3 regions of the Pseudazoarcus sp. NS20 genome follow, and region 2 is predicted to be linked to each of the others. Evidence: riboswitches for the same ligand, from Rfam matches in the RefSeq annotation. Region 2 holds a riboswitch; each other region holds the start of a gene.
The links. A riboswitch is a leader RNA that binds a small molecule or an ion and turns the genes downstream of it on or off. The one in region 2 is predicted to bind cobalamin.
Positions count from the first base shown of each region.

Region 1: another riboswitch for cobalamin. It lies ahead of AC6H0W_RS00775 (acyl-CoA thioesterase); the one in region 2 lies ahead of AC6H0W_RS11890 (TonB-dependent receptor domain-containing protein).
Region 3: another riboswitch for cobalamin. It lies ahead of AC6H0W_RS01920 (ribonucleoside-diphosphate reductase subunit alpha); the one in region 2 lies ahead of AC6H0W_RS11890 (TonB-dependent receptor domain-containing protein).

Region 1 covers NZ_BAAKIY010000001.1:161,988-169,193, reverse strand. The annotation lists gene AC6H0W_RS00795 (acyl carrier protein phosphodiesterase) at 1-265, shown strand, start outside; gene AC6H0W_RS00790 (hypothetical protein) at 252-581, opposite strand; gene AC6H0W_RS00785 (hypothetical protein) at 780-1,094, opposite strand; gene AC6H0W_RS00780 (entericidin A/B family lipoprotein) at 1,291-1,428, opposite strand; gene AC6H0W_RS00775 (acyl-CoA thioesterase) at 1,722-2,477, opposite strand; cobalamin riboswitch at 2,575-2,780, opposite strand; gene AC6H0W_RS00770 (DUF3309 family protein) at 3,257-3,415, shown strand; gene AC6H0W_RS00765 (LutC/YkgG family protein) at 3,531-4,157, opposite strand; gene AC6H0W_RS00760 (LutB/LldF family L-lactate oxidation iron-sulfur protein) at 4,154-5,560, opposite strand; gene AC6H0W_RS00755 ((Fe-S)-binding protein) at 5,560-6,348, opposite strand; gene AC6H0W_RS00750 (chemotaxis protein CheW) at 6,622-7,206, shown strand, end outside.
Region 2 covers NZ_BAAKIY010000004.1:37,221-44,426, reverse strand. The annotation lists gene AC6H0W_RS11910 (hypothetical protein) at 1-136, shown strand, start outside; gene cobO (cob(I)yrinic acid a,c-diamide adenosyltransferase) at 179-787, opposite strand; gene AC6H0W_RS11900 (ABC transporter ATP-binding protein) at 860-1,636, opposite strand; gene AC6H0W_RS11895 (FecCD family ABC transporter permease) at 1,636-2,655, opposite strand; gene AC6H0W_RS11890 (TonB-dependent receptor domain-containing protein) at 2,666-4,624, opposite strand; cobalamin riboswitch at 4,618-4,848, opposite strand; gene cobU (bifunctional adenosylcobinamide kinase/adenosylcobinamide-phosphate guanylyltransferase) at 4,902-5,426, shown strand; gene thpD (ectoine hydroxylase) at 5,463-6,407, opposite strand; gene bluB (5,6-dimethylbenzimidazole synthase) at 6,583-7,206, opposite strand, start outside.
Region 3 covers NZ_BAAKIY010000001.1:389,960-397,165, reverse strand. The annotation lists gene AC6H0W_RS01940 (YicC/YloC family endoribonuclease) at 1-797, shown strand, start outside; gene gmk (guanylate kinase) at 814-1,428, shown strand; gene rpoZ (DNA-directed RNA polymerase subunit omega) at 1,432-1,647, shown strand; gene AC6H0W_RS01925 (RelA/SpoT family protein) at 1,766-3,985, shown strand; cobalamin riboswitch at 4,056-4,263, shown strand; gene AC6H0W_RS01920 (ribonucleoside-diphosphate reductase subunit alpha) at 4,410-7,190, shown strand.

The DNA of each region.
Region 1 (7,206 bases), on a different contig from region 2:
AGCGATACTGCCGCCCCGCCTGCTGAGAATACTGCCGTGGATGACTGCCGATGACTGGCTGGCGTCGTATCGCGAACCCGACTCAATCGCCTACGCGCTTGATCGGATGTCGCAACGGCTAAGCCGGCCCGGGCTGCTCGCCGGGGCCGGATCAGTGCTGTTTCAAGAATACGATGGGTTCGAAGCGGACTTTGCCGACTTCATGCCGGCCGCTCGCCGCTTTGCGGAAGAGCACCAACGCAATCGGGCGCTCAGCGAGGGCTGAGCGGGCTCTGCATCGATTGAACCACTACCGCGGGTTCGTAGTAATGCACGATCCGTGGCGGGGGGGCATACATCGGAGCAGGCGGGAAGTAATACCGGTGCACGACGCCGTATGACAGCTGATGATCGTGCTTGCCCGAGTACGGCGTGCTGCGATGGTAATGGTGACTGTTCTTGCGTTGGTCGTAATGCTGCGTGTCGCGGTGCGGCGCATCATGCCCTTGCCCGCGCTCGGCCATGACCGGCAACGACGCAACGAGCAGCGAACCACCGAGCAAAAGCGGCACGAACATTTGGCGAAAATCGATCGCTTTCATGAGAGCCTCCCTTGGCGGGCCAAAGCAGCCGAATGCCGCCTGCCCAGTCGTGAACAGTAGGGGAGCCCACGTTTCGTGGCTGTAAGAGCTCGCTACGGAATGTTTCGTCGTTGAAATGAAAGTGACCCGGCCTGAGAAGGCCGGGTCACTTTCATTTCCCGCGTGAATTTTATTGGTTTTACGCGGTGCGAGGCCCGATCAATTCAGCTTGAAGATGATCGGCGGTACGGTCACCACCACGCCCGGTTCGTAGTAACGCGCTCGCGGCGGAGAGTGATAATGGTGATGTTCGACCACGCGCACGGATTTGTGATGCTTGTGGTGCTTCTTCACATGTTTGGGCTTGCCGCGGTTGTAGTGGTGCTTGCCGCCGCGGTGGTCGTGATAGTGGTATTCCACTTTGGGTGAGCCGTAGCGGCGATGGTCGTGATCTGCCAGTGCGGGCAAAGACGTGGCAATCAGCGTTCCGCCCAGCAGGAGCGGGGCAATCAGGGTGCTTAGTTGAAAGGCCATTCGAAAGCCTCCTATACGAAGCGCATGGCCCAATGCCGTGCGGCGACGACGGCAAGAGTAGGCTCGGCAAAGTGTCCGCGCTGTAAAGCCTGATTGCTTAATGTTTCAGGCCCGTGCTCGTTGAAGAGTCACGGGCCTGAATGCAGGGTGTGCGGCGAGTTATGTGCAGGAAGATTGCGTGCCGCGCCTGACCTGGTTACTTGCGAGCTTCTTTCTGGATCTTTTCACCGCCGCGTTCGAGATCCTTGCCGGCCCCCTCGATGGTGTTGCAGCCACCGACAACGAATGCAGCAGCCAGCATGGCCAGCACGAGCTTCCAGGTTTTGTTCTTCATGATCTCTCCTTTTGGGGCTATGCAGCCCGATCGATTGGAATGCCTGGGGAAGAATACGCGGCCACCCGAGACAACCGGTAGCCACCGCCGACAAGCACTTTCCCCAGCTGTGTCGGATGGTTTGACTATAGTGAGTGGCGCGTTGCCACGCTAGACCCCTGTCGCACCCGCGACACGGTGGCGGCCAGTAAACCTGCGACTGATACGAGGTTCTGGAAGGTCGTCAAAATGTTCGAGGTTGTAAGTTCGCGGCCGATGGCGCGCTAGCCCGGCGTGCGCAATCCGCTGGCGTTTCACTGCGCAGCAGCGGACTGGTTCTGAAGCGGCACTGAACGGCCTTGCTCGTCAATCGCAACGAAAACGAGGCTGGCAGAGGTGCAGTGACGTCGTTCCCCGGTTTCCGGTTTTTCCGCATGCATTTGTGCCTCGACAGTGAGGGAACTGCGGCCGGTTTTGACGACGCGCGCATCGACCTCCACGACTTCGCCTGCGTGGGCTGGGGCGAGAAAATCAAGTCGTTCGCTGGCGGCCATGACGATACCGCAACGTGCATGCCGTGTTGCCGCAGCAAAGCCGGCTTTCGCCAGCCAATCCATCGCCGGGCCGCCGTGGAGGATGCCGCGATGCGTGGTGTGGCCTGGAAAGACCACCTCGGCAACGCGCACGCAGCCGTCTTGCTGCGGCTTCACCGGTGGCGCGGGGTTCGGGGCGATTTTGCTGACCATCACGGCTTGGCCTGACAGGCACAAAACGCGTCCCCCGCTCAACAGATCTTCAGCGAATAGCTGGGCATCCACCGTCACCGAACGCTCGCCGACGCGTGTAACGTGCCCGACGCATTCCGTCAGACTGCCTGCTGGCACCGGAGCGTGAAATTGCAACTCCCGCAGCGATGCCGTCACCAAGGGGCCGCGCAAAGCCTTGCTGCCCAGGATGAAGGCGAACTTGTCGAGCATCGACAGGGCCGCACCGCCAAACAGCGTGCCGTGATGATTGCACTGGTCCGGCAGCACGAGATCGGTCAGCGACAGGGTCAAAGGAGAAGGCATGAACGGCTCCGGTTAAAAGCGGAGTCGTAAACGGAACGCGCGTCGCCCGTAAACGTGACAACGCAGCCTTCTCGCCAGGGGCACCCCGCCCGAACGTTATTGAAGAGTGTTCCGGGCAGGTCTCCTGACTCTCGGGTCTTGATCGTCCGCCGCCTTCCCGGAATACACCAGTGGCTGCGTGGCGCACGATTCGCCGAATACAGTTGCGGGGGCAGTTCCGGCTTGCAGGCGCCTGGCCTGTTCCCGGATTCCCTTTTCATGCCCGGCGTGAGCGGCGGGCAACCTCGGAATGAGTGAATGATATCCGGTCCTGCCGCGCGAGTGCTTGCCCGATGCTTGTCGCTGGAGGGTATTCCAGCGCGATGTTGCAGCCGGAAGTTCCTAACTTTGTCTGCGTTGGTGACAAGGCCCTCGGTCGTGGAGGGAAAAGGAGCGACGCGTGGCGTGGCGGCATTTGGCATGCAGGTGGGGTCGTGTGGACGAGGAAAAGCCCGGAATTATTGGGCTTTCGGCGAAGTCTGCGTTGCGGGTACGCCTGCTGCTGCGGAGCGCATCAGGGGCGTTTTACGTGTCAGCCGAAGTTCGGGCGAAGACACATTTGCATACCCGTCCGGCGAGTCGACTTGCACATGTAATAGCGTCCTTGTGTCATCGTGAATCCGTAGCAAGTCAGTGCCGATTGCCATCGATAACGCCTGCACCCACGGAGTCGCTATCCATGTCTCTCGGAAAATTCCGCGGCTCGGATGCCGCCAAGAAATTCACTCTGGAGACCCAAAATGTCCATAGGCACTCTTCTTCTGATCATCCTCATCCTCATGCTGCTCGGCGCCCTGCCGGCATGGCCGCATAGCCGTGGTTGGGGCTATGGCCCGAGTGGTGGCCTCGGCTTGGTCGTGGTGGTCATCCTGATCCTGCTGTTGCTCGGGAAGATATAAGCGATGCTTTGAGCGGGCTGCATGCCGAATTCATCGGCATGCAGCCCGGAAGCACAAAGGGCGCAGCGGAAAACGCTGCGCCCTTTGTCGTTCATGGCGGAAGAGACCGCCGCTTCTAGCCAAGCAGAATGACGTGCACCCGCCGCGGTCCGTGCGCACCGAGCTGAATGGTCTGCTCGACGTCGGCCGTGCGTGAAGGCCCGGAGACGATGTTGGTGGCACGCGGCATACCGCGCTGGCGCAGCAGCGTCCAGGTGTCTTCGAAGTAATCCACGATCTGACTTCGTTCCAGCACCACGATGTGGTCGTCTGGCACGAAGTTGTGAGTGATCGGGTTGTCCGGTCCGGAAGCGAAGATCAGGCTGCCCGTTTCGGCGACGGCGCTGAAGCAGGTGGTCACCGAGAGGGCTTCTTCGATGCCGGCGGCGCCGTGATGGACCTGCCAGTCAGCTGGCCATCGGAGGTCGCGCAAGGCGCCACCGACAGCGGCTTTTTTGCCCAGCTCGTGCTCCGCTCGGTAGGCCTCGACGGCTGCCGTTACGTCGTTGCGGCCGGCGACGCGCACCACGGTGCCGGCACGGCTTTCGAACTTTCGTACGAAGCGCTCGACGGGGTCTTCGTCTTGCGCGGGGCGGGTGTGGGTCGGGACGCGAGCGTCGAGCGTGGCGCGCTGCATGGCGTCCAGCGGGCCCCGGCCGAGTGCACTGTGGATCGAGCCCAGGATGGCTTCACGAGCGGTCATTTTTGCCCCCTGCGGGCTTTCCATTGATCAATGAAGGTCTTGCCCGGCGGTGCAGGCAGATCGCGTGAATCCGTCCAGCCGCCGGCCATGGGCAGGCTCTGGATGCGGTCGTGCTTGCCGGTGAGGGCCAGCAGACGCGCTGCGATGCGTTCGCCGAAGTGATAAAGCTTGGGGCGCGTTGCGGCAAAGCGCCACAGCTTCAGCGCGTTGCGCTGCATTGGCGGCGAAATCTGGCGCTGATGTTGCTGGTGGCGCAGCTCGCGCAACAGGTCGGGTAGCGGGATCTTGACCGGGCACACCGAGCCGCAGCGACCGTTGAGGGTGCAGGCGTTGGGCAGGTCGTAGGAATTGTCGAGGCCCTTGATGAGCGGGGTGAGCACCGAGCCCATCGGGCCGGGATACACCCAGCCGTAGGCATGACCACCGACCGAGCCATACACCGGGCAGTGGTTCATGCACGCGCCGCAGCGGATGCAGCGCAGCATCTCGCGGAACTTGCCGGCCAGCATCTTGGAGCGACCGTTGTCGACCAGCACCACGTGGTATTCCTCGGGGCCGTCGATGTCTTCCGGGCGGCGCGGGCCGGTAGACAGCGTGGTGTAGCTCTCGGTCTCCTGGCCGGTGGCGCTGCGCGCCAGCAGGCGCAGCAGCAGCGTCGCGTCGTCGAGCGTGGGCACGACCTTCTCGATGCCGGTGGTGACGATGTGCACCTTGCCGAGCGTTTGCGTGAGGTCGCCGTTGCCTTCGTTGGTAACGATCAGCGACGAGCCCGTTTCGGCAATGATGAAGTTGCCGCCGGTGATGCCGATGTCGGCCTGGAAGAACTTGCTGCGCAGGATGTCGCGCGCCTCGTTGACGAGGTCGGGCACGGTGTCCTTGGGCGGCAGGTTGTGCGAGGCCGCGAAGAGCTCGGTGATCTGCTTCTTGGTCTTGTGCACGGCCGGAGCAATGATGTGCGAGGGTGGCTCGCCGGCGAGCTGGATGATGTATTCGCCCAGATCGGTTTCGACCACCTCCATGCCGTTGTCGATCAGCGCCTCGTTGAGGCCGATCTCTTCCGACACCATCGACTTGCCCTTGCACACCGTCTTGGCTTCACGGCGCTTGCAGATGTCGAGGATGATGCGTCGTGCCTCGGCGGCGTCACGTGCCCAGTGCACATGGCCGCCTGCAGCGGTGACCGCTGCCTCGTATTTCTCCAGGTAATGGTCGAGGTTTTCGAGAATGTGGTTCTTGAGGTTCTTGGCCTCTTCACGCAACTGCTCGAACTCGGGCAGTTCAGCCGCGCGTGCCGCACGGGTGCCGATGAAGCCATCACGCGCACGGTTCAGAGCCTGCTGCAGGTTGGCGTCGTGAATGGCAAAGACGGCGCGCTTGGGGAATTCGCGGGAGCGGATTTCCATCAGTCGATCTCCTTGCCGTCACCTGCGATGCCGCGGCCGCTGGCCATGCCGGCCAGCACCTCGGCGGTGTGGAAGACGCGCATCGGAGCGTTGATGCGGCGCAGGCGGCCGGCGATGTTCATCAGGCAGCCGAGGTCGCCGCCAAGCAGCACCTCGGCGCCGGTGTCGAGCGCGTTGCGGATCTTGTCGTCGACCATCTTGGTCGAGATCTCGGGGTATTTGACGCAAAACGTGCCGCCGAAGCCACAGCACACCTCGGTGTCGGCCATCTCGCGCAGCGCGAGGCCTTCGATCTTGGCGAGCAAGGCGCGTGGCTGGCCTTTGACGCCCAGACTGCGCAGGCCCGAACAGGAGTCGTGATACGTGGCGCTGTGCGCAAAGCGCACGCCTTCGGGCAGCGTGGCGCCGAGCACGTCATGCAGGAAGGACATCAGTTCAAAACTCTTCGCAGCCAGCGCTTCGGCGCGCGGTTTCCACTCGGCGTCTTCGGCGAACAGAGCAGGGTAGTCGTGGCGGATGGTGGCCATGCACGAACCGGACGGGCCGACCACGTAATCGAAGCCTTCGAAGGTGGTGATGACCTGCTTTGCCAGAGCGCGGGCGGCATCGAAATCACCGCTGTTGTAGCCGGGTTGGCCGCAACAGGTCTGGGCCTCAGGCACGTCGACGACGCAGCCAGCCTCTTCGAGCAGCTTTACCGAGGCAAAGCCGACGTTGGGGCGGAAGACATTCATCAGACAGGTAGCAAACAGCCCGACGCGCGGACGCGGGGCAGGGGTGGCGGACATGAAGGGTCTCCGGGAAGGCGGTTGCGTTGGCGGTCAGTGTAGCAAGGCCGGGTGCTCGGCGAATCCGTGATTTTCCGCACCGCAACGCCCGCATGGATGCACCGAAATGGTGCTCGAGAATAGGGGGATGCACTTAATCGGGACGGCAATCGGCGTGGGGTGCAGGTTCCGGGGCCATGCGCGTAGGCATGCACCTTGCTGAACCCAGGTTGAAGGCCGCAGGCAGGGTTGCCCCGGCGAAGGCGGACAACGGCGTCCGCAGGGAGAAAGACCATGAAAAAACGTCAAACGGAACGTTCAGCGGCCGATCTGGCCTACCTCACCCGCTTCATGAGTGGTCTGCATGAAGATCAGCGCAAATTGCGCGAAATCCAATCGGTGTACGACAACCTCACGCTGCTCGGGCAACTGCTCTGCGCGGGCACCGATATCACTGGCATGCGCTCGGATTTCAACGATCTGGCGGCAGAATTGCTCGATCAACTCGCGCGTGAATTGCGCAAGAAGGCGGTGCGCAGTCTGGGCTCGGACGCGCGCGTGGCCATCGATATTCTGGTGCGCAATCTGTTCGAACGCACTGCCGACATCGGCTTTCTGGCCACCGACGAAGACGTGTGCGCGTTTGCCGAAGATGTCGAGCGGGATGCCCACGTGGCCCGCGACCGCGCGCGCATCGCAGCGCTGGTCGAGCGCTTCGACGAATACGTCAAGAAGTACTCGGTGTATCACAACATCATCCTGCTCGGCACCGATGGCAAGGTACTGGCGCAACTCGATCGCGGCAACGCCGTCACGGAGTCGTCGGACGCCCTGATCAAGCAGGCGCTGACAACCTCCGAGGCGTATGTCGAGGTCTTC
Region 2 (7,206 bases):
CGAATGCATTGCTGAATCGGGCGGTGTACTCAACACGACGTATGCACGATGCCGTAATGGCCGCCAGGAATTTGTGCGTTTCGACGCCAACGGCAACAAGGTCGTCCTCAGCGAGCGCAGCATTCCCATGCGTTGAAGGTCTCCGCCCTCCTCGGTTCAGACTGCGTGCCCCGCAAGCTCAGAACTCAACCCCCGGCATCGCCTGCACGCCCGCCTTGTAGGCATGCTTGGTCATGCCCATGTCGGTCACCGTGTCGGCGGCTTCGATGAGTTCATCCGGCGCTCCACGCCCGGTGACGATCACGTGCTGCATGTGTGGGCGGGATTGCAGGTCGGTCAGCACCGTCGCAACATCGAGGTAGCCGTACTTGAGCGCGATGTTGAGCTCGTCAAGCACCACCAGCCCGATGTCGGGGTTGTCGAGCAGTGCGCGCGCCTGCACCCAGCCTTCCTGCGCCTTGGCGATATCGCGCTCGCGGTCCTGCGTCTCCCAGGTGAAGCCCTCGCCCATCACGTGCCATTCCACGCCCGGCTGATTCCGGAAGAACGCCTCTTCGCCCGTGTCCGAGCGCCCCTTCACGAACTGCACCACGCCAGCGCGCATGCCGTGGCCCAAGGCGCGCGCCAGCACACCAAAGGCGGCGCTGGATTTGCCCTTGCCATTGCCGGTATTCACCAGCAGCACGCCACGCACCTCATTGGCGCGGGCGATGCCGGCGTCGACCACTTCTTTCTTGCGCTTCATGCGCTCGTTGTGACGTTCATTGCGGGCGGCTTCATCGGACATCGGAGACTCCTTCAAATAGGCAATACGGGCGCGCGCTCGATACGGTATCGGCGCGCACCATGAAAAACGCGGTCAGCGCGGCACGAAGATGCGCCGGCCGGCGTGGTCGATGCAGTCCATCGGCTGCGAGAAGGCCTGCTCCAGCACCTCGGTGCGCAGCACTTCGTCGCGCGTGCCGGCCAGCACCTGACCCCGGCCGTCGAACAGCACCACATGGTCAGCCAAGCGCACAGCCAGGTTGATGTCGTGCAATACCGTAACCACCGCACAGCCTTGCGTCGCGCGTTCGCGCAGCAGTTCAAGGGTGCTGATCTGGTGATGCAGGTCGAGATGGTTGGTGGGTTCGTCGAGCAGCATCAGCCGCGGCGCCTGCGCCAACAGCGCGGCAATGGCCACGCGCTGCCGCTCGCCGCCCGACAGGGTCTGCACATCGCGAGTGGCGAAATCCAGCATGCCGGTTTCGCGCAGCGCAGCCTCGGCCACGGCGACGTCCTGCTCGCCCTCCCAGCCCCAGCGCCCCAGATGCGGGTGGCGGCCCACCAGCACGGTCTCGAGCACGCTGGAGGGAAACAAATCGGGCTGCTGCTGCGGCAAGTAGCCACGCAGGCGCGCCAACTCGCGCGGCGGCCAGTCGGCCACGGCACGGCCGGCAATCGTCAGCTTGCCAGCGGCGGGCGGTGCCAGCCCGGCGAGCGTGCGCAGCAGCGTGGTCTTGCCCGCACCGTTCGGGCCCAGCAGCACCAGCACCTCGCCCGCGCGCAGTTGCTGGCTGAAGGCGCAGCACAGCCAGCGCTCGCCCACGCGCAGCGCAAGCTCATCAATGCCGAGCAGGATCTCGCCGGCGGCCATCAGCGCATCCGCCGCGAGAGCAAAAAGAGGAACAGCGGCACACCGATCAGCGCCGTGAGCACGCCCACCGGCAATTGAATGGGTGCCATCACCGTGCGCGCGGCGGTATCCGCGATGGTCAGCAACGTGCCACCGGCCAGCGCCGCTGCGGGCAACAACACGCGCTGGTCGTTGCCGATGACGAGGCGTACCAGGTGCGGCACGATCAGGCCGACAAAGCCGACTGAACCGATCAGCGTCACCGACACGGCAGTCAGCAAGGACGCCAGCGCGTACAACAGATAACGCAGCATGCGCACATCCACGCCCAGCGCCCGCGCACCATCCTCACCCCGCGACAGCACGTTGAGATCACGCGCGAACGGCGCCAGCACAACCAACGCCAAGCCCAACACAATCAATGCCGGCCACGGCTGTGTGGCACCGCTGGCGTCGCCCATCAGCCAGAAGAGCATCGAGAACACGCGAGTGTCCGTGGCCAGCGACAACATCAGCGACACCAGCGCGCCACAACCGGCCGCCACAACCACGCCCGTGAGCAACAAACGCGTCTGCGTCCACGACCCATCCCCATGCGCCAGCCCGAACACCAGCAGCATCGCCCCCAGCGCCCCGGCAAAGGCCGCACCATCGACCATCCACGGCGCGAGGCCGATCATCATCGCGAACAGCGCGCCCACCGCCGCGCCGCCGGAAACACCGAGAATGTAGGGGTCGGCCAAGGGGTTGCGCAGCAAGACCTGCATCAACGCCCCAGCCAGCGCCAGCAAGCCGCCGCAGGCGAAGACGGCGATAGCGCGAGGCAGACGCAGAGTGCGCACGATGTCGCCAGCCATACCGGCGTCTCCGCCGCTCAAGGCCAGCAGCACTTCTCGCAGCGACACGTTGAGCGACCCGGCCAGCAAGGCCAACAACAATGACAGGGGCGCCCCAAGCACAAACAACAGCAGCCAGCCGCCGATGCGACGACGCTCGACGGCCAAACCGTTGTGAGCCGCGTGATTACTCAGGGGCGCCATGCTTCTCCAGTCAGCGCGGCGCGTAACGCACCGCCACGAATGCGCTCAGGCGCTCGGTGGCATAGCCGTTGGCGGTCTGATAACGCTTATCGAGGGCGTTGTTCAGGCGCATTTCAAGTCTCCAGTCAGGCGTGAGCGAGTAATGCGCATACAGGTTGGTGACGCCGTAGCCTTGCATTGTGACTTCTCCTACACCGAACACCGTATCACCACGTCTTCCCTGACCGCGCCACTCAATGCCATACAGCCACTTGCCAGCACTGCGATCGAGCGCCAGCGACCCGGAATGGCGAGCGCGACGGATTAGGCGATCCCCCGTATCAAGGTTCAGAGCTCGCAGATAATCGTAGCTCGCACGCAGATTGAAGCCGGCCAATATCGTGCTTAACCCGACCTCCATACCTTCGAGCTTCGCTTTGCCAACGTTGGTGGCGGTGGCTCCGCTACCAACGATGAGATTGCGCACACGATTGTTGTAATAAGTCGTGCTGACGCTGCTCACACCTCGCTCGAAAACCACCCCGACCTCGCGGCTCAAGGACTGCTCTGGCTTCAAGTCGGGATTGCCGAAGCCGGGATAATAAAGCTGGTTGAAGCTAGGCACACGGAAGCCTGTACCAAGGCTGGCACGCACACGCCATTCAGGCGCGAAGCGGTAGCCCCAAGCCGCCGAACCGGTGTTCTCGCCACCGAACTGACTGCTGCGGTCACGACGCGCATTGAACTGCACATCGTGCTCGCCAAACGCTCCGCCCCACCCGACCAAAAGCGAGTCAAGCGTGCGGCTGCCTTCATCGTAATTAACCGTGCTGTCTACATCCTGCTTGAGCTTCTCGACGGCCGCGAGCAGCGTGCCCCCTGCGAAGGCGATGTCGTGCTGCCATCCTATCTGGCGCTGACGCGTGTCGAATTCGTCATAGCGCGATGCGGCAGCCGGATTGTACGAATGAGAGATGTCTTTGCTCTGGCTCAAGCGCAGCGTGCTGACCCAGCCGGGGCGAAGCTCGTTTCGCATGTGCACGCCGAACGATTCCGCCCGCTTGTCGGAATATGAATCATAGGTGGCGAATGCGCTGTCATAGTGATTGCGCCCCTCTGAGTGGAAAAACGAGAAGCCGACCTCATCGCGCTCACGGAACCCCAGTGAGAGGGAGCCGTTGGCGTAATCATTACGGAAGCCGTCACGATCGCTGTTGGTGCCATTCGACACCAGCGGCTGGGCATCGAAAGCACGCGTACGATCATGGCCGACGTCAAATTGGTAGCGAAGCGCGCCTTTAGCGCCCGAGATACCTGCGCTAGCGCTGTAGGTATCGCGACTGCCGGCACCGATCCGGGCGCGCGGCGTGATGCCATCGCCTGTATTGCGACGGGTGATGATGTTGATGACCCCGCCCAACGCATCGGCCCCGTAGAGTGCACTTGCCGGGCCGCGCAGAATCTCGATGCGCTCTACCATTTGAAGCGGAACCATTTCAAGAGTGGGCGAGCCGCTGGTTGCGGAGCCAATCCTCATGCCGTCCACCAACACCAGCGTGTGATTCGAATTGGCGCCCCGAATGAATACGGAGCTGGTGGAGCCAGGACCACCATTCGCAGCAACCTGCACACCGGGCCGGCTGGCCAGCAACTGCACCAACGTGGTTTGACCTGCGCGCTCAATCTCCTCGCGCTGCACCACATCGACGCTAGACAACACCTCGTCGGCCGACTGCGCTTGGCGTGTAGCGGTAACCACCACCGGACGAAGCTCGTCGCCCGCATCCGATTGCGCAAATACAGAAAACGGAAACACCGAAGCCACCGCGAGCGCGGTAGCTGTAATTTTGAAATGCATGAGACAGGCTCCCTGACGGCCAGCCGCGCGTCCCCGCCCGGCCATGCCGAAATCAAATTCGAAGCCACGAAGGGAAAGAAAAGGGACTCTGTGAAAAACAGGTCGCGCCGCCACCCCGCGGAACTTCGCCATTTGTGTTCCGAGGCCGGTATCCGGGCTCGTGGGCTGGCCGAAACTGCGTCGACCGGCGCATCGCCTTCCCGGGCCGGAGCCCAGTGGCGTTTTCGATGCGCTTTGCTTCCACTTACCGTTGCGGGGGCAGCACAGGCCTGGCGGCGGGGGTTCCGTCGCGCACCTGTTTCCCGTTTAACCCTGGGCGAGAATCGCCTTAGGGCACCTGAAACACGATCGCCCCTTGCGGAGCGAAGCGCGCATGATAGCCTGATTCATCTCTGGATATTTCGCGCCAATGAGCCTTCATCTGATCTTGGGTGGCGCCCGCTCGGGCAAAAGCCGCCACGCCGAACAACTCGCATATGCCAATGGCGGGCCGGTCTGCGTCATCGTTACCGCAGAGCCCCTGGACGCGGAAATGGCCGAGCGCATCCGCCGCCATCAGGCCGACCGGCCTGCCGGATGGCGCACGGAAGAAGCCCCGCTCCACCTGGCCGATGCATTGTTGCGCGAAGCCAAAAAAGGCCGGGTGGTGGTGGTCGATTGCCTCACGCTGTGGCTCGCCAATCTGCTTGGCGACGCATCACCGAAATGCGAGGAGATGCTGTTGCGCGAGCGCAACAAGCTGCTAGAACTGCTGCCCACCCTGCCCGGCAACGTGCTGTTGGTCGCCAACGAGACAGGGCTGGGCCTGGTGCCCGAAACCCCGCTCGGCCGGCGTTTCCGCGATGAGGCCGGCTGGCTCAATCAGGCCGTGGCGCAGCGTTGCGACCGGGTGAGTTTCATTGCGGCGGGCCTTCCGCTGCATCTGAAGGGGTGAGTTTTCGTCGCCGGAGAATCTTCCGGCAGTGAGGGCTCACACCTTCACCGGCCACGGTCGCCACACCTCATCCGCCTCGTGCGACAGGAAGCGCGGCCGCCGCTGCGAAGCAGCGTAGGGCTCATCGCACGCGTTGTCTCGCCGGTTGTAGACGAAGAACACGTTGCTGCGCGGGTCCGGCGACATGTTGGCGTTGGAGCCGTGGAGCGTGTTGCAGTCGAACAGCAGCAAACCACCTGCCGGCCCTGTTGGCGCTTCGATGCCGGAATGCCCGATCAATCGGCGCAGCGCTTCGCGCGGCGGCACCCCCACTTGCTGCACCTTCAGCGACTGCTTGTAATTGGCCTCCGGTGTTGGCCCCACGCACGGCACGAAGCTGCGATGTGAGCCGGGCACCAGCATCAACGGGCCGTTGAAGTGATGGTTGTCGGTAAGGATGATCGACGCACTCACCGCGTGCATGGCCGGCATGCCGTCCTCGGCGTGCCAGGTTTCGAAGTCCGAATGCCAGTTGAAGCCTTTGCCTTCGAAGCCGGGCTTGTAGTTGATGCGCGACTGATGCACATACGGTTCACCGCCGAGAATCTGCCGCGCACGAGACGTCAGGCGCTCGTCACCAGCCAGCCGCGCAAAGCGCTGCGACAGGAAATGCACCGCAAACAGCGAACGGATTTCCTGATGCTCCGGCTCGGTGATGCTGAAGTCGCGCCCACGAAATTCGGGGCGCTCCAACAGCACGTTCAGTTCGGCACTCAATTCCGCTATTTCATCGCTTGAAAGAAACTGCGGTTCGAACAGAAAACCTTTTTTCTCGAACGTTTCGAGCTGCGATAGGCTCAAGGGTCCGTCACCTGCGCGCCCCTTCACGACCGGCTCGTGGCGCTCCAGCCACGGCCGCTCGGGCGGACGAGAAAGACGGGTCGGGTACGGGTCGTGGCGCTCGGCCACGGACGGGGAAAAACCACGGGATGCGTTGTGCATTAACACCCTGTTCACCTCCTACTGAATCCGTTAACGGGTTTCAATGAATCGGCGACGAAAGATCTTAATGCGGCTCTGTTGCCACACTCACAAACGTCGGCGCCCCCAAGGCGGGGGTCCGTAGCAGCACGTGGAGATGGCCAGTGCGAGTTCAAGAGGTGGGCATGGAAACGGCTTATTTCAAGGCATTGCAAGTCGTTTCCGCAGACAGCGCGTGACGCAGCGAATCCTCTTCCGCCAGCCCGCCCCACGCATCGCGATGCACCAGCGAGCGCAGGTCCAGACGCTGGCGCCAGCCGGCGCGGGCCAGCTCCGGCTCGTCGAGGAATTCATCGACATAGCCCAGACACAAATACGCAAGCGGATAGACGCTCTCCGGCAGACCCAACAGACCGGCAAGCTCGGCCGGGTCGATGATGCTTACCCAGCCCACCCCCACGCCCTCGGCGCGCGCTGCCAGCCACAGGTTCTGAACCGCCAGGCAGGTGCTGAAGAGGTCGGTGTCGAGCATGCTGCTGCGCCCGAGCACATGCGGCCCGCCGCGCTGGCGGTCACAGGTGATGCACAGGTTGAAAGGCGTTTCCAGAATGCCTTCGAGCTTGAGGCTGCGGTACAGCACGCCGCGCTGACCTTCGTGCAAGGTGGCGGCACGGGCGTTCTCGCGGTCGAACGCCGCCTTCACGCGCTGGCGCACGGCGCGGTCGGACACCACCACGAAATCCCACGGCTGCATGAAGCCCACCGAAGGCGCGTGGTGTGCCGCCGCCAGCAAGCGGGCCAGCACCGCGTCGGGGATCGG
Region 3 (7,206 bases), on a different contig from region 2:
TGCGCAGCGTGAACTCGCGTTTTCTCGATCTCGTGTTCCGTGTGGGCGACGAGTTGAGGCTGTTCGAGCCGCTGTTGCGCGAGACGATGTCTGCCCGCCTGTCGCGTGGCAAGGTCGAATGTCGCTTCAGTTTGCAGGTGGACGGCGGCGGTGTCCCGCATCTCGCGCTGAATTCCGCACTGCTTGAACAACTTCGTCACGCCGAAGCTGCCGTGCGCACCCGCATGCCCGAAGCCGCCGGCCTTTCCGTGGCCGAGGTGCTGCGTTGGCCGGGCATGCTGGCCGAAGACCGTGTCGAGCCCGAGAGCCTGCGCCCGCAAGTGGCCGAGTTGCTCACCAAGGCCTTGGACGACTTCATCGCCAGCCGCGCACGCGAGGGCGAGAAGCTCGCCGGCATGATCCGCGAGCGGGTCGATGGCCTGCGTGCGCTGGTGGCGCGCGCCCAGCCGCGCATTCCCGAAGTGGTGGCCGATTATCAGGCGCGTCTGACGGCGCGCCTACGCGATGCGGTGGCGGCGCTGGATGAGGATCGCATTCGTCAGGAAGTCGCGGTGTTCGCGCAGCGCGTGGATGTGGATGAAGAACTCAATCGTCTCGTGGCCCACCTCGACGAGGTCGAGCGCATCCTCGATACCGGCGGTCAGGCCGGCAAGCGGCTCGACTTCCTGATGCAGGAACTCAACCGCGAGGCCAACACGCTGGCGTCCAAATCCGCGGCCGGCGACATCAGCAGCATCGCGATGGAAATGAAAGTGCTGATCGAGCAGATGCGCGAGCAGGTCCAGAACATCGAATGAGGCCGGGAGACAGCGCATGGCAGGCACACTGATCATCATCACGGCCCCTTCGGGCGCGGGCAAGACGACGCTGGTCGGCGGTTTGTTGACGCGCGACTCGCAGGTACGGCTGTCCGTCTCCTACACCACTCGCGCGCCGCGCGAGGGCGAAGAGAACGGTCGCCATTACCACTTCGTCGATATCGACACCTTCCGAAGCCTGCGCGATCGCGGCGAGTTTCTGGAATGGGCCGAAGTGCACGGCAATTATTACGGCACCTCGAAGGTCTGGATTCGCGAGCAGATCGAAGCCGACAGCGATATCCTGCTGGAGATCGACTGGCAGGGCGCGCAGCAGGTGCGCAAGAGCTTTCCCGAGGCGGTGGGGGTGTTCGTGCTGCCGCCATCGTTCGAGGTGCTGGAGCAGCGTCTGCGCGGGCGTGGTACTGACAGCGATGACGTGATTTCGCGCCGTTTGCTGGGCGCTCGCGGCGAGATGCGCCATGTGGGGGAGTTTGACTACGTTATACTGAATGACGTGCTGGAGGACGCCATCGGCGACCTCGTGGCAATCGTCCGCGCCTCGCGGCTGCGTTATTCGCGGCAGCGTGCGCGGCATTCGCATTACCTTGAATTTCTTGAGCAGGATTGAGCCATGGCCCGCATTACCGTTGAAGATTGTCTTAAGCTGATTCCGAACCGCTTCCAGCTCACGCTGGCTGCCACGTACCGTGCGCGCCAGCTCACGGTGGGCGCCACGCCGATGATCGAGGCCGAGAAGTACGGCAAGGAAAAGCCCACGGTTGTCGCGCTGCGCGAAATCGCGGACGGCAAGGTCGGGCTTGAGGTGCTGAACCGCGGCCAGGCCTGAACTGCCGGGGAGGGCGTTTGAAGAAAGGGCGTGCACTGACGGCTTGTAGAGTGCGCTTCCGGAGCGAACTGCCGGAGGCGTGTGCATGCCCGGCGCCGGTGTCGGAGGGCTAGCCAGCATGGCGATTGCGACCGACACCAACTCCCCACCCAAAGAGCCCTTCAGCCCGCCAACTTCGAGCGTGCTGTCGCTCGACTTCGGTCGCCTCAAGGCCAAGCTCGAGGTCTATCTCAAGCCTGAGGACATCGGTCTCATCGAGACCGCCTACCACTTCTCGGCCGACGCCCATCACGGGCAATTCCGCAGCAGTGGCGACCCGTATATCTCGCACCCGGTTGCCGTTGCCGACATCATTGCCGACTGGCGCCTCGACTCGCAGGCGCTGATCGCCGCGCTCCTCCATGACGTCATGGAGGACACCCACATTTCCAAGCAGGAGATCTCCGAGCGTTTCGGCAAGGTCTCCGCCGAGTTGGTGGACGGGCTTTCCAAGCTCGACAAGGTCGAATTCCGCTCGCGCAAGGAAGCGCAGGCCGAAAATTTCCGCAAGATGCTGCTGGCCATGGCCAACGACTTGCGGGTGATCCTGATCAAGCTGGCCGACCGCCTGCACAACATGCGCACGCTCGATCACGTGCGCCCCGACAAGCGTCGCCGCATCGCCACCGAAACGCTCGACATCTACGCGCCCATCGCCAACCGCCTGGGCCTCAACACGCTTTACCGCGAGTTGCAGGAGTTGTCGTTCGAGCACAAGTACCCGCTGCGTTTCGCCGTGCTGTCGCGCGCCGTCAAGGCCGCCCGCGGCAACCGTCGCGAGGTGGTGGGCAAGGTGCTCAAGGCGCTTGAAGAGCGCCTGCCGCAGTGGGGCATCGCCGCCGACATCTTCGGCCGCGAAAAGAACCTGTTCTCGATCTACCGCAAGATGGTCGAGAAGAGCCTGTCGTTCTCGCAGGTGCTCGACATCTACGGCTTCCGCGTCATCGTGCCCGACGTGCCGACGTGCTACGTCGCCATCGGCGCGCTGCATTCGCTCTACAAGCCGGTGCCGGGCAAGTTCAAGGATTACATCGCCATTCCCAAGGCGAACGGCTACCAGTCGCTGCACACCACGCTGATCGGCCCCTTCGGCACGCCGATCGAGATTCAGGTGCGCACGGCCGAGATGCACCACATCGCCGACGCCGGCGTGGCCTCGCACTGGCTGTACAAGGACGACGAGAAGACCCTCACCGAGCTCGAGCAGCGCACCCACAACTGGGTGCAGTCGCTGCTCGAACTGCAGCACACCTCCGCCGAGGCCACGGAGTTCCTCGAGCACGTCAAGATCGACCTGTTCCCCAGCGAGGTCTATGTATTCACGCCGCAGGGCAAGATCCTGTCGATGCCGCGCGGCTCCACGCCGGTCGATTTTGCCTATGCGGTGCACACCGACATCGGCAACCGCTGCGTGGCCTGCCGCATCAACGCCGACCTGATGCCGCTGCGCACCGAGCTGCGCAACGGCGATCAGGTCGAGATCATTACCGCCGCCCACGCCAACCCCAACCCGGCGTGGCTGTCGTATGTGCGCACCGGCAAGGCGCGTGCGCAGATTCGCCACTTCCTCAAGAACGCGCAGAACGAAGAGTCCGTGTCGCTGGGCGAGCGTCTGCTCAATCAGGCGCTGCGCCCGCATGGTCTGGCGCTGGGGCAGATCAGCACCTTCGCGTGGGACCGCTTCCTGAAAGATCGCGGCGTGAAGAGCAAGAAAGAGGTGTTCTCCGAGATCGGTCTGGGCAAGCGCCTGCCGGTGATCGTGGCGCGCCGTCTGGTGCAGGCGCAGGAGCAGGAATCCGGTCGGCCGGACGTCATCAAGCCCAAGTCCATGTCGCCGATCCACATCAGCGGCAGCGAGGGCCTTGCTGTGCAGTTCGGCAGCTGCTGCCAGCCGATCCCGGGAGACCCCATCATCGGCGTCATCCGCAAAGGCAAGGGCCTGGAAGTGCACCGCCACGACTGCACGGCCGTGGCCAAGGTGCGCGGCGATCGCGGGCGCTGGGTGGATGTCGAGTGGGAGCCCGCGCACGAGCGCGCCTTCGAGGTCACACTCAAGGTCATCACGCGCGAAGGGCGTGGCGTGCTGGCGCGCGTTGCCAGCGCCATCGCGGAAGAGAACTGCAACATCCAGAACGTCACCATGGACAACGAGCAGGGCGTGTACATCGCCCTCAACCTCACCATCCAGGTGCACGACCGCATGCAGCTTGCCTCTGTGATGCGTTCGGTGCGCCGCGTGCCGGAAGTGATGCGCATCGGGCGCATCCGCAGCGACGGCAGCTTTGGTCGCAGCATGTAGTAGGTTTTCGCAGACGACCTACTAGGGGTAGTGTGTAAAAGCACTTGACCTACTACCCGCCACCCACCAGAATCCAATCCAGCTTCACGGTTGCCCGCGTTTCACGACCGGGCATGAAAAGGGAATCCGGTTCAATTCCGGAACTGCCCCCGCAACTGTAACCGGCGAGTCTGTCGCCTCCCCATGCCACTGGGCCCTGCATTTCGGTGCACCCCGGGAAGGCCGGCGACAGATCAGGACCCGGAAGTCAGGAGACCTGCCGTGCTGCCAATTTCCTTTAACGCAATCGGGGCGGGGTGCCCCTGGCGAGAGGCATGGTTTCCACCATTTCACTTGTCTTTCCGTTTGTCGTGAGCCGGGCCGTCGGGTCGGGTGTCTGCGCACGACTGTCCGGAGCTCCCCGCGCACGTTCCCAGGAGCTCTCATGGACCGCCCTCAGCTAGATCTCTCCCTGCCCCCGTTCAAGGTCATCCGCCGCAATGGTTCGGTGGTCGACTTCCATCCCGGCAAGATTGCCGTTGCCATGACCAAGGCCTTCCTGGCCGTGAAAGGCCAGCAGGGCGCCGAATCGGCGCGCGTGCGTGACGTCGTCGGCAAGCTCACCGAGGTGGTGGTGGCCGCGCTGGCGCGCCGCAAGCCCGAGGGCGGCACCATTCACATCGAAGACATTCAGGATCAGGTCGAGCTGGCATTGATGCGCGGCGGCGAGCAGGAAGTGGCGCGCGCCTATGTGCTGTACCGCGAGAAGCGCGCCGCCGAGCGTGCGGCCGAAGCGCCGCGCAGTGCGCCGGAATTGCATGTTGAGGTGGACGGCCGGCGTGAACCGCTGGAGCGTGCGCGGCTGGTCGACATCGTGGAGGCGGCTTGCACTGGTCTGGCCGATGTCGCTGCTGCGCCGGTGGTGGATGCCGCCATGCGCGACCTGTATGACGGCATTCCGCTGGGCGAAGTGCACAAGGCGCTGGTGCTGGCCGCGCGCGCGCTGATCGAGCGCGAGCCGGGCTACAACTACGTTACTGCGCGCCTGCAACTGCACCAGATCCGCCTCGAAGTGCTGGGCGAGGAAGTGGCTCAGGGCGACATGGCCGCGCGTTACGCCGATGCCTTCCCGGCGTACGTGAAGATCGGCATTGAGGCGGGCTTGCTTGATCCGCGACTGGCGCAGTTCGATCTGGCGCGCATTTCGGCTGCGCTGGACGCTTCGCGCGATCTGCAGTTCGGCTACCTCGGCCTGCAGACGCTGTACGACCGCTACTTCCTGCACATCGACGAGCGCCGCATCGAGCTGCCGCAGTGCTTCTTCATGCGCGTCGCGATGGGTCTGGCGATCAACGAGATCGACCGTGAAACGCGCGCCATCGAGTTCTACGAAGTGCTGTCGCGCTTCGACTTCATGAGCTCCACGCCAACGCTGTTCAACGCCGGCACCATGCACTCGCAGCTGTCGTCGTGCTATCTCACCACCGTGTCGGATGACCTCGACGGCATCTTCCAGGCCATCAAGGAAAACGCCATGCTGCAGAAGTTTGCCGGCGGTCTGGGCAACGACTGGACGCCGGTGCGCTCGCTGGGCAGCCGCATCAAGGGCACCAACGGCAAGAGCCAGGGCGTGATCCCCTTCCTCAAGGTGGTGAACGACACCGCCGTGGCGGTGAACCAGGGCGGCAAGCGCAAGGGCGCGGTGTGCGGTTATCTCGAAACCTGGCACCTCGACATCGAGGAATTCCTCGACCTGCGCAAGAACACCGGGGACGACCGCCGTCGTACCCACGACATGAACACCGCGCACTGGATTCCCGACCTGTTCATGAAGCGCGTGCGCGAAGACGGCGAATGGACGCTGTTCTCGCCGGCCGACACGCCCGATCTGCACGACCTGTTCGGCGAGAAATTCGAAGCGGCCTACGTGGCCTACGAGAAGAAGGCCGACGCCGGCGAAATCCGTCTGTTCAAGCGTCTTTCGGCGGTGCAACTGTGGCGCCGCATGCTGTCGATGCTGTTCGAGACCGGCCACCCGTGGATCACCTTCAAGGACCCGTGCAACCTGCGCTCGCCGCAGCAGCACGTGGGCGTGGTGCATAGCTCCAACCTGTGCACCGAGATCACCCTCAACACCTCCGACACCGAGATCGCCGTGTGCAACCTCGGCTCGGTGAACATGCTGGCTCACTTGAAGGACGGCCAGCTCGACCAGGAGAAGCTGGCGCGCACCGTGAAGACGGCGATGCGCATGCTCGACAACGTCATCGACATCAACTTCTACGCGGTCGGCAAGGCGCGCAACTCCAACCTGCGTCACCGCCCCGTCGGCATGGGCATCATGGGTTTCCAGGATTGCCTGCACAAACTCGGCATGGCCTACGCTTCGCAGGAAGCGGTGGAGTTCGCCGACCGCGCCATGGAGGCCATTGCCTACCAGGCCTATAGCGCTTCGAACGAGCTGGCGCGCGAGCGCGGCACGTATTCGACCTTCCGCGGCAGTCTGTGGGACCGCGGCATCCTGCCGCTCGACACCGTCGATCTGCTCGAGCGCGAGCGCGGCGTGCCGGTCGAGCTGGATCGCTCCAGCACGCTGGATTGGGACGGCCTGCGTGCGCGCATCGCGCAACACGGCATGCGCAACTCCAACTGCATCGCCATCGCGCCTACGGCGACCATCGCCAACATCGTCGGCGTGTCGGCCAGCATTGAGCCGGAGTACCGCAACCTGTACGTGAAGTCGAACCTGTCGGGCGAATTCACCGTGGTGAACGAGTCGTTGGTGGCCGAGCTCAAGGCGCGCGGCCTGTGGGACGAGGTGATGATCTCCGACCTCAAGTACTACGACGGCGTGCTGGCCAAAATCGACCGCATTCCCGACGACATCAAGCGCCTCTACGCCACCGCCTTCGAGCTTGACCCGGCATGGCTGGTGGAAGCCGCGGCGCGTCGTCAGAAGTGGATCGACCAGGCCCAGTCGCTGAACATCTACGTGGCCGGAGCCTCGGGCAAGAAGCTGCACGACACCTACATGCTGGCGTGGAACCGCGGCCTGAAAACCACCTACTACCTGCGCTCGCTGGGCGCCACCTCGGCCGAGAAGTCCACCGGCAGCGGCGGTGAGCTGAACGCCGTGGCCGCTACCGTCGCGGCCGTGGCCACGGCGCAGGCCGGTGAGCCGAAGTTCTGCGCCATCGACGACCCCGATTGCGAGGCCTGCCAGTAAATCCGCGTGCCCGCAG